4 regions of the Ensifer sp. PDNC004 genome follow, and region 3 is predicted to be linked to each of the others. Evidence: riboswitches for the same ligand, from Rfam matches in the RefSeq annotation. Region 3 holds a riboswitch; each other region holds the start of a gene.

Region 1 (2,194 bases), on a different replicon from region 3:
TCGAGCATCTGCTGCCGATCGATCCAGACATGCAGCGCGTCGAAATGGTGAAACGAAGGGGCCATCTGCATGTCAGGCGACCCTTGAAAGCGGAGCCGCGTCGCCAGCAAGGCGCTGCTCCATGAACTTGCAGTACCACTCGACGAACTGCATCACGCCGCCTTCGTGCTCGGGCGAATACGGGCCGGGCTCATAGGCCGGCGAGCGGATGCCAAAGGCATTTTCTTCGACGATCTGGCGATCCTGATCGTTGGTCTCGGTCCAGACATGCGTCAGTTCCTCGAGATTGTAATCGACGCCTTCGACCGCATCCTTGTTGACCAGCCACTTCGTCGTCACTTGGGTAAGTTCAGGCCCGAGCGGCAGCACACGGAAGGTGATGGCGTGGTCGGCGAGCACATGGTTCCAGGTGGTCGGGTAGTGGAACATCAGAAGCGTGCCGATCTGGCTCTGGGAAACATCGGCCGAAAGCGCCCTCTTCACGGCGCGCGCGCCTGACATGGTGTAGCTTTCGGCATTGTCGATGAGCGGCATGCGGGCGGCGCGGAACTGGCCGGTCGGCGACATCCTGAACTCGCTCGGCAAGCCTTCGGCCTCGCATTTAGCCCAATGTTCGGCAATCACGGGATCATCCTTGGCGCCCTGCACCCCGGTCGCGGTCGGGGCTTCGGGATAGGTGCGGCAGAGTTCCGGGTGATTGGCGGCGCAATGGTAGCATTCGCGGTTGTTTTCCCAGACGAGCTTCCAGTTGCCCTTCTCGACGATGGTGCTTTCGAACGCGACCTTGGTTTCGCCGAGCCGGTGCGGCGCGAGATAGGGCAAGGCCATCTCGCGGAACGCCGTGAAATCCATCGGCTTTTCCGACAAGTTGATGAAGATGTAGCCGCCGACCGTTTCGCAATGGATCGGCTTCAGGCTGTGGGCTGCCTTGTCGAAATCCTCGCCCATCTGCCGGGCGAAGAGCAGCGAGCCGTCGAGCTCGTACGTCCACTGGTGATAGGGACAGACAAGCTTGGCCGAGGAGCCCTTCTGTTGCGTGCAGACGCGCGAGCCGCGATGGCGGCAGGAGTTGTGCAATGCCCGGATGGCACCCTGGCGATCGCGGGTGATGACAACGGGGTAGTCGCCGACCTGGACGGTGAAATAATTGCCGGCCCGCGGGATCTCGCAGTCATGGCCGATGAACAGCCAATCCTTGTACCAGATGTTTTCCAGATCCTGCCGATAGTAGTCGGGATCGATATAAAAGGCCCGATCGAGGCTGTAGCCGTCGCGCCGGCCCTTCAGCTTTCGAAGCATATCGTTTCTGGTTTCCATGTCCTGTCCTCATGCGCCATGTCTTGGAGAGGCAGGACAGGAACCCGCATGGGCGCACGCCCATGCGTTGTCGGCTCCGATCCGGCTGCCCGCCGCAACCCGTTACGGTTATGTCCGTCAAGGCTGGTTTCCGGGCTCAGGAGCCGTCCGTTCGGACCAGCCCGGCGCCTTCCCGGACGAACCGTCCAGTGGCCTTTGCCGAGGCTTTCGCTCCACCACCGTTGCGGGGGCAGCGCCGGGATTTGACCGGCTTCCCAATTCTCCGCCTTCTCTTCGAAAACGGCACCTTGAGTAGGGATATGTAATCGCGGAAACCGCCCTGGCAGCTGCCGGATAGCGACATCCAATTCCAGAATGACGACACGGGAAAAACCGCCATCAACGGCGCCTGTCTTAGAATTTTTACACTACAAACATATAGATAGCCCACGTCTTGGGCATTTGCCGCCTTTTGTGGCGCGGGCGGCGCAGACGCGGGAAAGCTTCGCCCGTTTGCGACATCCGGTCAGATGGGGAACGCTCATGATGCAGCCAGGAGGCAATCATTCATTAACCATGAGCCGCTAGCCTAGCCGGCGGACGAGAGAGGTCCTGCAGGCAGGCAGATGGCGCGCTGACGATCATGGCAAAGTTGAGATACTACGACGCGGCAGCCGAGGCGCCGCCGACAATCCCGCCGAAGATGGCGGTTCATACCGAATTCCTGCGCACGGGCCGGATCAATCGCAGGCAATGGGTGCCGAGCGAGCGGCGCTACCTGAGCTATGAGGAAGTTGCGGACAGGACGGGCAAGAAGCTCAACACCGCCGGCGACACGACCCATAAGCGGATCAACGGGTTTCACACCTCGATCCAGTTCCCGAAGATGATCTTCCAC
Region 2 (2,194 bases), on a different replicon from region 3:
GGCAAGCCAGCCGCAGGCGCCCCAGAGCGCGCCGTTCCGAAGCGTGATCGGGTAGCCGATCACCAGGCTGACGCCGGCGAGCAGCAGGCCGAAGCCGGAACCGGTGACGAGGTTCGCGATCAGCGTGCCGGAGAAGCGGCTCATGCCGAACATGATGCCGCCGTCCTCGTGCTCGCCCTCATGGGCATAGGCGGGCGTGATCGGCGACAGCGCGTCGAGCAAGGCGCCGAGCGGCGACACGGCCTTGAGCGACGAATGCTGGTCGTGGTTTTCCGCGGCAGGCTGTGCCGCACCCGGCTGGGCGGCGGGCTGTTCGGTGGGGGCCGGAGCCTCGCCTTCGAATTCTTCCGCATGCAGGATCAGCGGCGTGACGCGCAATTCCTGGGCGCCGGTCATGAAGACACCGGCAATCAATCCAGCCACGATCGCGGCCAGAAGCGTTCTGACAATCATCTTGAAATCCCTCGATAACGACAAAAGCCACGCGCTGCGGCGCGGTCCTTGAGCCTTCCCATTTTGCCTGTGCTGCGGATGGCTTTCGCACGCCGGAAAAACCGGAATGCAGACAAACCGACATCCGGCTCGGGCCGGATGCGTTCAGGTCCGCAGATTGTTCGATGCGGAACGTTGTTCACGTTCCGATGCATCGGTCAGTGGCAGGGGAAGCCGTAGGAGTGGCGGGTGTCGTGCGCCGTGTCGTGCAGCACGGCCGAGTTGGCAAGGCCGGCGCCGAAGACGAGGAATGCGCCGATGAAGAGCGCGATGACGCCAGCGGTCAGACGATCGCTGAGGGAGAGCGGGGTGCTCGAAATGGTAGACGTAGCCATGACAACCTCCGTGATGGCATCGGGAAATTCCCGGTTGGGCCCTATGCCCGCATCGAGTGGCAGGTTTCCTGGCTCACGGCGTTGGGCTCGATGCCCTCGATCTGCCTCGCCTTCCCAGCTCGGCCGCCCTCTCGCGGTCTTGCCAGTGGCTTCTTCCGGATCGCTCCGGAACGGTGGATCGACGTCGCTCTACAGTCGCGGGGTCGGCCGTGATTTGAATGCCCAGATTGGGTCCATCCGTCACATTCCCGTTTACTCCCGAAACACGTTCGCGTCCCGGGAACCAATCGATCCCAGATGATTAGGATTGTGTCATGGAGTTGTCAATTGAGTGCGCGCCGCCGCGCGGTCCATCCGCGACAAAATCCTTGATGGTCATGCGCTTGTAGGCCTCGACGATCTGGTCGCCCTCGGCGCGCTCGACCGAGACTGCAAGCCGCATTGTGCAGTCGCCGAGATGCATGATCAGGAAGGCGGCGCTGTCGATTTCCTCGCGCGGCGTCTCCGGCACAAGCCGGGCCCAGACATCGGCAAGCAGCTTTCCGCCGGCGCGGCTTTGCGCAAGGTCGATTTCGCGCAGCGCCTTGTCGGCCTGCATCGCCGACCAGATGTCGCGCATGACCGGCTCGGCGAGGAACATCTCGTAATAGATATCGAACAAAAGCGAGAAGGCGTCGCGCAGCTCGGCGATCGAGGTCACCTTGGCCAGTTCGGCCGCGATGCACTCGTTGCAGACCGCATTGTAGCGCTCGGCGAGCGTGCGCACGATTGCCGCCTTGTCGGGGAAGTACTGGTACAGCGAGCCAATCGAAATTCCAGCCTTTTCAGCGACTTCGCTCATGCGCATGGCGTCGCTGCCCTTTTCCTGGATGAGCGCCGTCGCGCAGGCGAGGATCTGCTCGACGCGCTCGCGACTGCGCTTCTGGCTCGGTGTCCGGCGCAGCGCAGGCTCGTCGTCGGCGGGAAGCGTGGCGGGGCTTGCATCTGGAATCATGAGTAATGCTCACATTTTGACTTGACTCCTAAAATACGAGGATTTATCACATTTGCAAATGTGAGAGATGCTCATATTTGTTGGTGGAACCTCAGGAGGAAACGATGTCTCAGAAGATCACACTGGTTTTGGGCGGTACCGGCAAGACGGGGCGGCGGGTGGCCGAGCGCGTTCGGGAGCGGGGCATAGCGGTCCGCATCGGTGCCCGTTCGGCGTCGCCTTCCTTCGATTGGACGGATGAGGTGACCTGGGCGCCGGTCCTTGAAAACGTCGATCGCATCTATGTCTGCTTCCAGCCGGATCTGGCGGTACCGGGCTCCGTCGAGGTGATCGCCAAGTTCTCGAGCCTTGCCGTCAGCGCCGGCGTCAAGCG
Region 3 (2,194 bases):
CGGCACCCTCTTCGGGGGTGCCGCATTGGCGCTGATGGACCGGATCGCCTTCATCGTCGCCACCCGCCACGGCCGCGTTCCCTTCGTCACCGCCTCCTGCGACCGGATCGACTTTCGCGCACCCGCCCGCATCGGCCAGACCGTCAGTTTCTCTGGCCGCCCGGTGCGCGTCGGGCGGCTCTCGATGGTCGTCGACGTCGAGATGGTGGCCGAAGACCTTGCGACCGGCGGCCGCGATCTTTGCTCACGCGGACAGTTCACCATGGTTGGGATGCCGCAGGACAAAGGTGCCGACTGGCACCTTCCGCCGCTCGCCGAGCCCACGCCAGCTGTGCCCGCGGCCGATTTCGTCGGCATGACCGACATCATTTTTCCGGGCCAGACCAACAGCGCCGGCGCGCTCTTCGGCGGCGATGCACTCGCCCAGATGACGAAGGCGGCCTTCGTCGCCGCGAGCCGGCTGACCGGAAAATTGATGGCGCTCGCCTCCTGCAGTGGCGATTTCAAGCGGCGTGTCGCCGCCGGAACGATCGTCGATACGCTGGCGCGGGTCACCCGGACCGGACGCAGTTCCACAACGATCGAGGTCGAGCTCTGGTCGGAAGAACTGCTCAGCGGCGTGCGCGTGCTGACCGTCACCGGGACTTTCGTGATGGTGGCCGTCGACAGCCGCAACCGCCCGGTTGCGGCCTTCGCCGCCTGAGCAAGCCGGGGGCGCCGCTCATGGCGCCCTCGGTCCACAGGATTGATCGCGCCCGCCATTTACTCCCCGTTATCCACACCGAAAAAGAAAAGACCGCTGCACCCCTGCCTCCAGCATATAGAACCTATTGACGCAGATTTGCGATGAACTACTATATCTAGTGTTCGAGGTTCTTCCGATTCGCAAGGATTGGGAGCTAAGACGGGAATACGGTGCGCCGGCGGGTTTCCGCTCAGGCTATGCCGTAGCTGCCCCCGCAACTGTAGACGGCGAGCGACTGTCCGGAATTGGACCACTGAGGCATGAGGCCTCGGGAAGGTCGGGATGAAAGCTTTGACCCGTAAGCCAGGAGACCTGCCTCGAGCAACAAACGTCCACGGGCGGGGTGTCCGGAGGGGTTGAGTGCGTGGCAGGATGAGCCTGCCCGATCGTCTCGACATCTCCCCGGCAGCCTGTCGAAAGCTTCGGGGTGAAGTCATGTCAGTTTCTTCCAGTTCAGATCCACCTTCTGCGGACGGGTGCGCATTGTTGCGCGCCTGATCGAAAGGCCGCGTCCTGAGAGCCCGCACCCGCGGAAATTCCAGAGCGCCCGACCAGAACGAGCCGGCCCGGCTGCCTAGTCGATTTTGGGCCAGCTTGCCGACATCCACTCCGGTCGAGGCGATCGGGGAGCGATGTTTCGTACCCTATCGTCAAGCCCACGGTTCGCGTTCGCGCGACCCGCCGATTTTTTGCGCCCATTTGCCAGCCCCTCACGAGGAACCCATGTCGATCACCGTCTACAGCAAACCCGCCTGCGTCCAATGCACCGCCACCACCCGCGCGCTCGACCGCCAGGGCATCGATTATCGCATCGTCGATATCTCCGAGGATTCCGACGGTTTCGCGCTCGTGCAGGGTCTCGGCTATCGGCAGGTTCCAGTGGTCGTCGCCGGCGAGCGGCATTGGGCGGGGTTCCGCCCGGACATGATCAGCGCGCTTTCCTGAGGGAGAGAAGCGATGGGGCTGATCGTCTATTTTTCCAGCCGCTCGGAAAACACCCATCGCTTCGTCGAGAAACTCGGCCTTCGCGCGGCCCGCATACCGCTCAAAGAAAGTAAGGATGCACTTACGGTTTCGGAGCCCTATGTGCTCATCGTACCGACCTATTGCGGCGACGATGGCCGAGGTGCCGTGCCGAAACAGGTGATCCGCTTCCTGAACGACGCGGGCAACCGCTCTCACATCCGCGGCGTGATCGCAGCGGGCAACAGCAATTTCGGCGCGACCTACGGGATCGCCGGCGACGTGATCTCGGACAAGTGCCGGGTGCCCTACCTCTACCGGTTCGAGCTGCTCGGAACCGACGAGGACGTCGCCAATGTCAAAAACGGGATGGAACGATTTTGGACGTCACAACACTCGAACGCCCCCTGAAGGCGACGGAAGCGGCGCTGGATTACCACGCGCTGAATGCGATGCTGAACCTCTACGACGAGGAGGGGAAGATCC
Region 4 (2,194 bases), on a different replicon from region 3:
GGATGGGTCATCGCGTCCACGACCCAGGAGCAGCCGTCGCAGCCCGCCTTCCATCCGGGCGCGAACATGAAGTGATAGACGATCAGTTGCCGCCGTCCGTCGAAGAGGTCGGCGAGGCTTACCGTGCCTTCGGGCCCCTCGAACGAATAGTCCTTGTCGATCCTGACCATCGGCAAGCGCCGGCGCTCGGCACTCACTTCATCGCGTGCGCGGGTGAGTGCCTTCTCTCTGGCAATCTGTTGTTCGAGTGCGGCTTGCCACTCATCCATTGAAACGATCTTAGGCAGCATTCTCAATCATCTCCCTTTTGGGCGGTTTGCTTGAGGTGTCGGTGCAAGGCTGAACTCCGATCGACGGCATCCAGCCATCAGGCTCGGTTGGAGTGCTCGCGAAAGCTCGCAAACCGGTCTCATCGGCGCCGTCTCCGTTGCGTCCGGTTTCAATATGTTGTGAAAACATAACATGTCAAGCGAGCAGGACGAAGATCTGGTTTTCAAGGCATTGGCTCACCCGCGCAGGCGGTCGATGCTCGATCGTCTCAAGGGCGAGGCGCAGACCACGGGCATGCTCTGCGCGACCTTTTCCGACATGGATCGCTGCACCGTGATGCAGCATCTGAAGGTGCTGGCGGACGCCGACTTGATCATCGTCAGGCGGGCAGGACGCGAGCGCTGGAACTATCTCAATGCGCTGCCGATCAAGCACATTCACGAGCGCTGGATCAGCGACTATGCCGCCCATGTCGTGACCATTCTCGACCGGCTGAAGACTGGCCTCGAAGGGTAAGTCTGAAGATGGTGTGAATTAAGGATCACTTAAACAGTATTCATTTGCGTATAGTTTTCGACAATCGCCAATGTTCTCGCTATTTGAGGGGAGTGATATTTAGTGAAATTACGAGACGCGAAAGAATTTCTACCTTTCTTGGCAGGTGGTTTTGAAAGCGCCGCTTTCATGCTTGCGCTCCACTCGTTCGTTGAGTAGGGAATTCTCGTCGGTTTCCGAAAGGAAATAACAGGGAATTCGCCGCGGCTCGCCGCGAAACGAAACTGCCCCCGCAACTGTAGGCGGCCAGTCCTCTCTCGAAAAATGCCACTGGGCGATGGTCCGGGAAGGCCGAGAGGGAGCCAAGACCCGTCAGTCAGGAGACCTACCGACACCTGTAACTGAACAAGCCGGGCGGGGTGTCCGGGGAGGTTGTCGATGTCGTTGGTCGCGCCACAAGTGCCGGCTGTCGATGTTCTCTTGAACATCGGTTCGATCATTGCGTCCTGGCTCGTCCCCTCCGATCCGCGCGATCAACAGATCGGAGACAATGTGCCATGACCGCTTCGCGTTTCCTGCTTGCCGCCTCTGGCTTCGCCTTCTTCGCCACCGCCGCTGCTGCCGAACCCACCGCCTATCCGCTGACCCTGGACAATTGCGGCGAGACGATCACCTTCGACAAGGCACCGGCGACCTCGGCGACCGTCGGGCAGGCGGCAACCGAGGTTCTCTATTCGCTCGGCCTCGGCGACAAGGTTACGGGCACGTCGGTCTGGTTCAATGACGTGCTGCCGGAATTTGCCGAGGTCAATGCCAAGGTTCCGCGCCTGGCGGACAACGACCCGAGCTTTGAAAGCGTCGTCGCCAAGAAGCCGGGGCTCGTCGCCGTGCAGTTCGTCTGGCACGTCGGCCCCGAAGGGATCGTTGCGACCCGAACCCAGTTCCACGAAGTGGGAATTCCGACCTATGTCCTTCCGGCCGACTGCGTCGCCAAGGACAACTCGGTGGGTGTGGACGGCACGCGAAGCGCGCTCTTCTCGACTGACAGCATCCATCAGGGCGTGCGTGAACTCGCGCAGATCTTCGATGTTCAGGACAAGGGCGAGGCATTCGTCGCAGAACTCGCCAAGCGTGAGGCCGACGCCATCGAGCAGGCCAAGGCGCTCAATTTGAAGGATGTGTCTGCGGCATTCTGGTTCTCCAGCGCGGAGATGGACATCGATCCCTATGTGGCCGGTCGGAAGGGAGCGCCTGCCTACATGATGGATAAGCTCGGCATCCGCAACGTGGTCGGCTCGGACGAAGAATGGCCGGTCGTCGGTTGGGAAACGATCGCCAAGGCCAACCCCACCATGATCGTCATCGCCAAGATGGATCGCCGGCGCTTTCCGGCCGACGACTACCTGAAGAAGATCGAGTTCCTGAAGAC

What was found. A riboswitch is a leader RNA that binds a small molecule or an ion and turns the genes downstream of it on or off. The one in region 3 is predicted to bind cobalamin.
Region 1: linked by a shared signal. The riboswitch ahead of JVX98_RS17965 (aromatic ring-hydroxylating dioxygenase subunit alpha) and the one ahead of nrdH (glutaredoxin-like protein NrdH) in region 3 are both predicted to bind cobalamin.
Region 2: linked by a shared signal. The riboswitch ahead of JVX98_RS08025 (CbtB-domain containing protein) and the one ahead of nrdH (glutaredoxin-like protein NrdH) in region 3 are both predicted to bind cobalamin.
Region 4: linked by a shared signal. The riboswitch ahead of JVX98_RS30570 (ABC transporter substrate-binding protein) and the one ahead of nrdH (glutaredoxin-like protein NrdH) in region 3 are both predicted to bind cobalamin.

What each region holds. Positions count from the first base shown of each region.
Region 1 covers NZ_CP070353.1:1,986,776-1,988,969, forward strand. Annotated here, with positions in the region: gene JVX98_RS17960 (hybrid-cluster NAD(P)-dependent oxidoreductase) at 1-71, opposite strand, end outside; gene JVX98_RS17965 (aromatic ring-hydroxylating dioxygenase subunit alpha) at 73-1,317, opposite strand; cobalamin riboswitch at 1,421-1,622, opposite strand; gene JVX98_RS17970 (DUF6656 family protein) at 1,940-2,194, shown strand, end outside.
Region 2 covers NZ_CP070353.1:22,414-24,607, forward strand. Annotated here, with positions in the region: gene JVX98_RS08020 (CbtA family protein) at 1-453, opposite strand, end outside; gene JVX98_RS08025 (CbtB-domain containing protein) at 651-827, opposite strand; cobalamin riboswitch at 868-1,130, opposite strand; gene JVX98_RS08030 (TetR/AcrR family transcriptional regulator) at 1,129-1,821, opposite strand; gene JVX98_RS08035 (NAD(P)H-binding protein) at 1,926-2,194, shown strand, end outside.
Region 3 covers NZ_CP070352.1:1,326,925-1,329,118, reverse strand. Annotated here, with positions in the region: gene JVX98_RS05920 (acyl-CoA thioesterase) at 1-703, shown strand, start outside; cobalamin riboswitch at 854-1,080, shown strand; gene nrdH (glutaredoxin-like protein NrdH) at 1,469-1,690, shown strand; gene nrdI (class Ib ribonucleoside-diphosphate reductase assembly flavoprotein NrdI) at 1,703-2,119, shown strand; gene nrdE (class 1b ribonucleoside-diphosphate reductase subunit alpha) at 2,089-2,194, shown strand, end outside.
Region 4 covers NZ_CP070354.1:479,455-481,648, forward strand. Annotated here, with positions in the region: gene JVX98_RS30560 (DUF899 domain-containing protein) at 1-269, opposite strand, end outside; gene JVX98_RS30565 (helix-turn-helix transcriptional regulator) at 463-786, shown strand; cobalamin riboswitch at 979-1,173, shown strand; gene JVX98_RS30570 (ABC transporter substrate-binding protein) at 1,323-2,194, shown strand, end outside.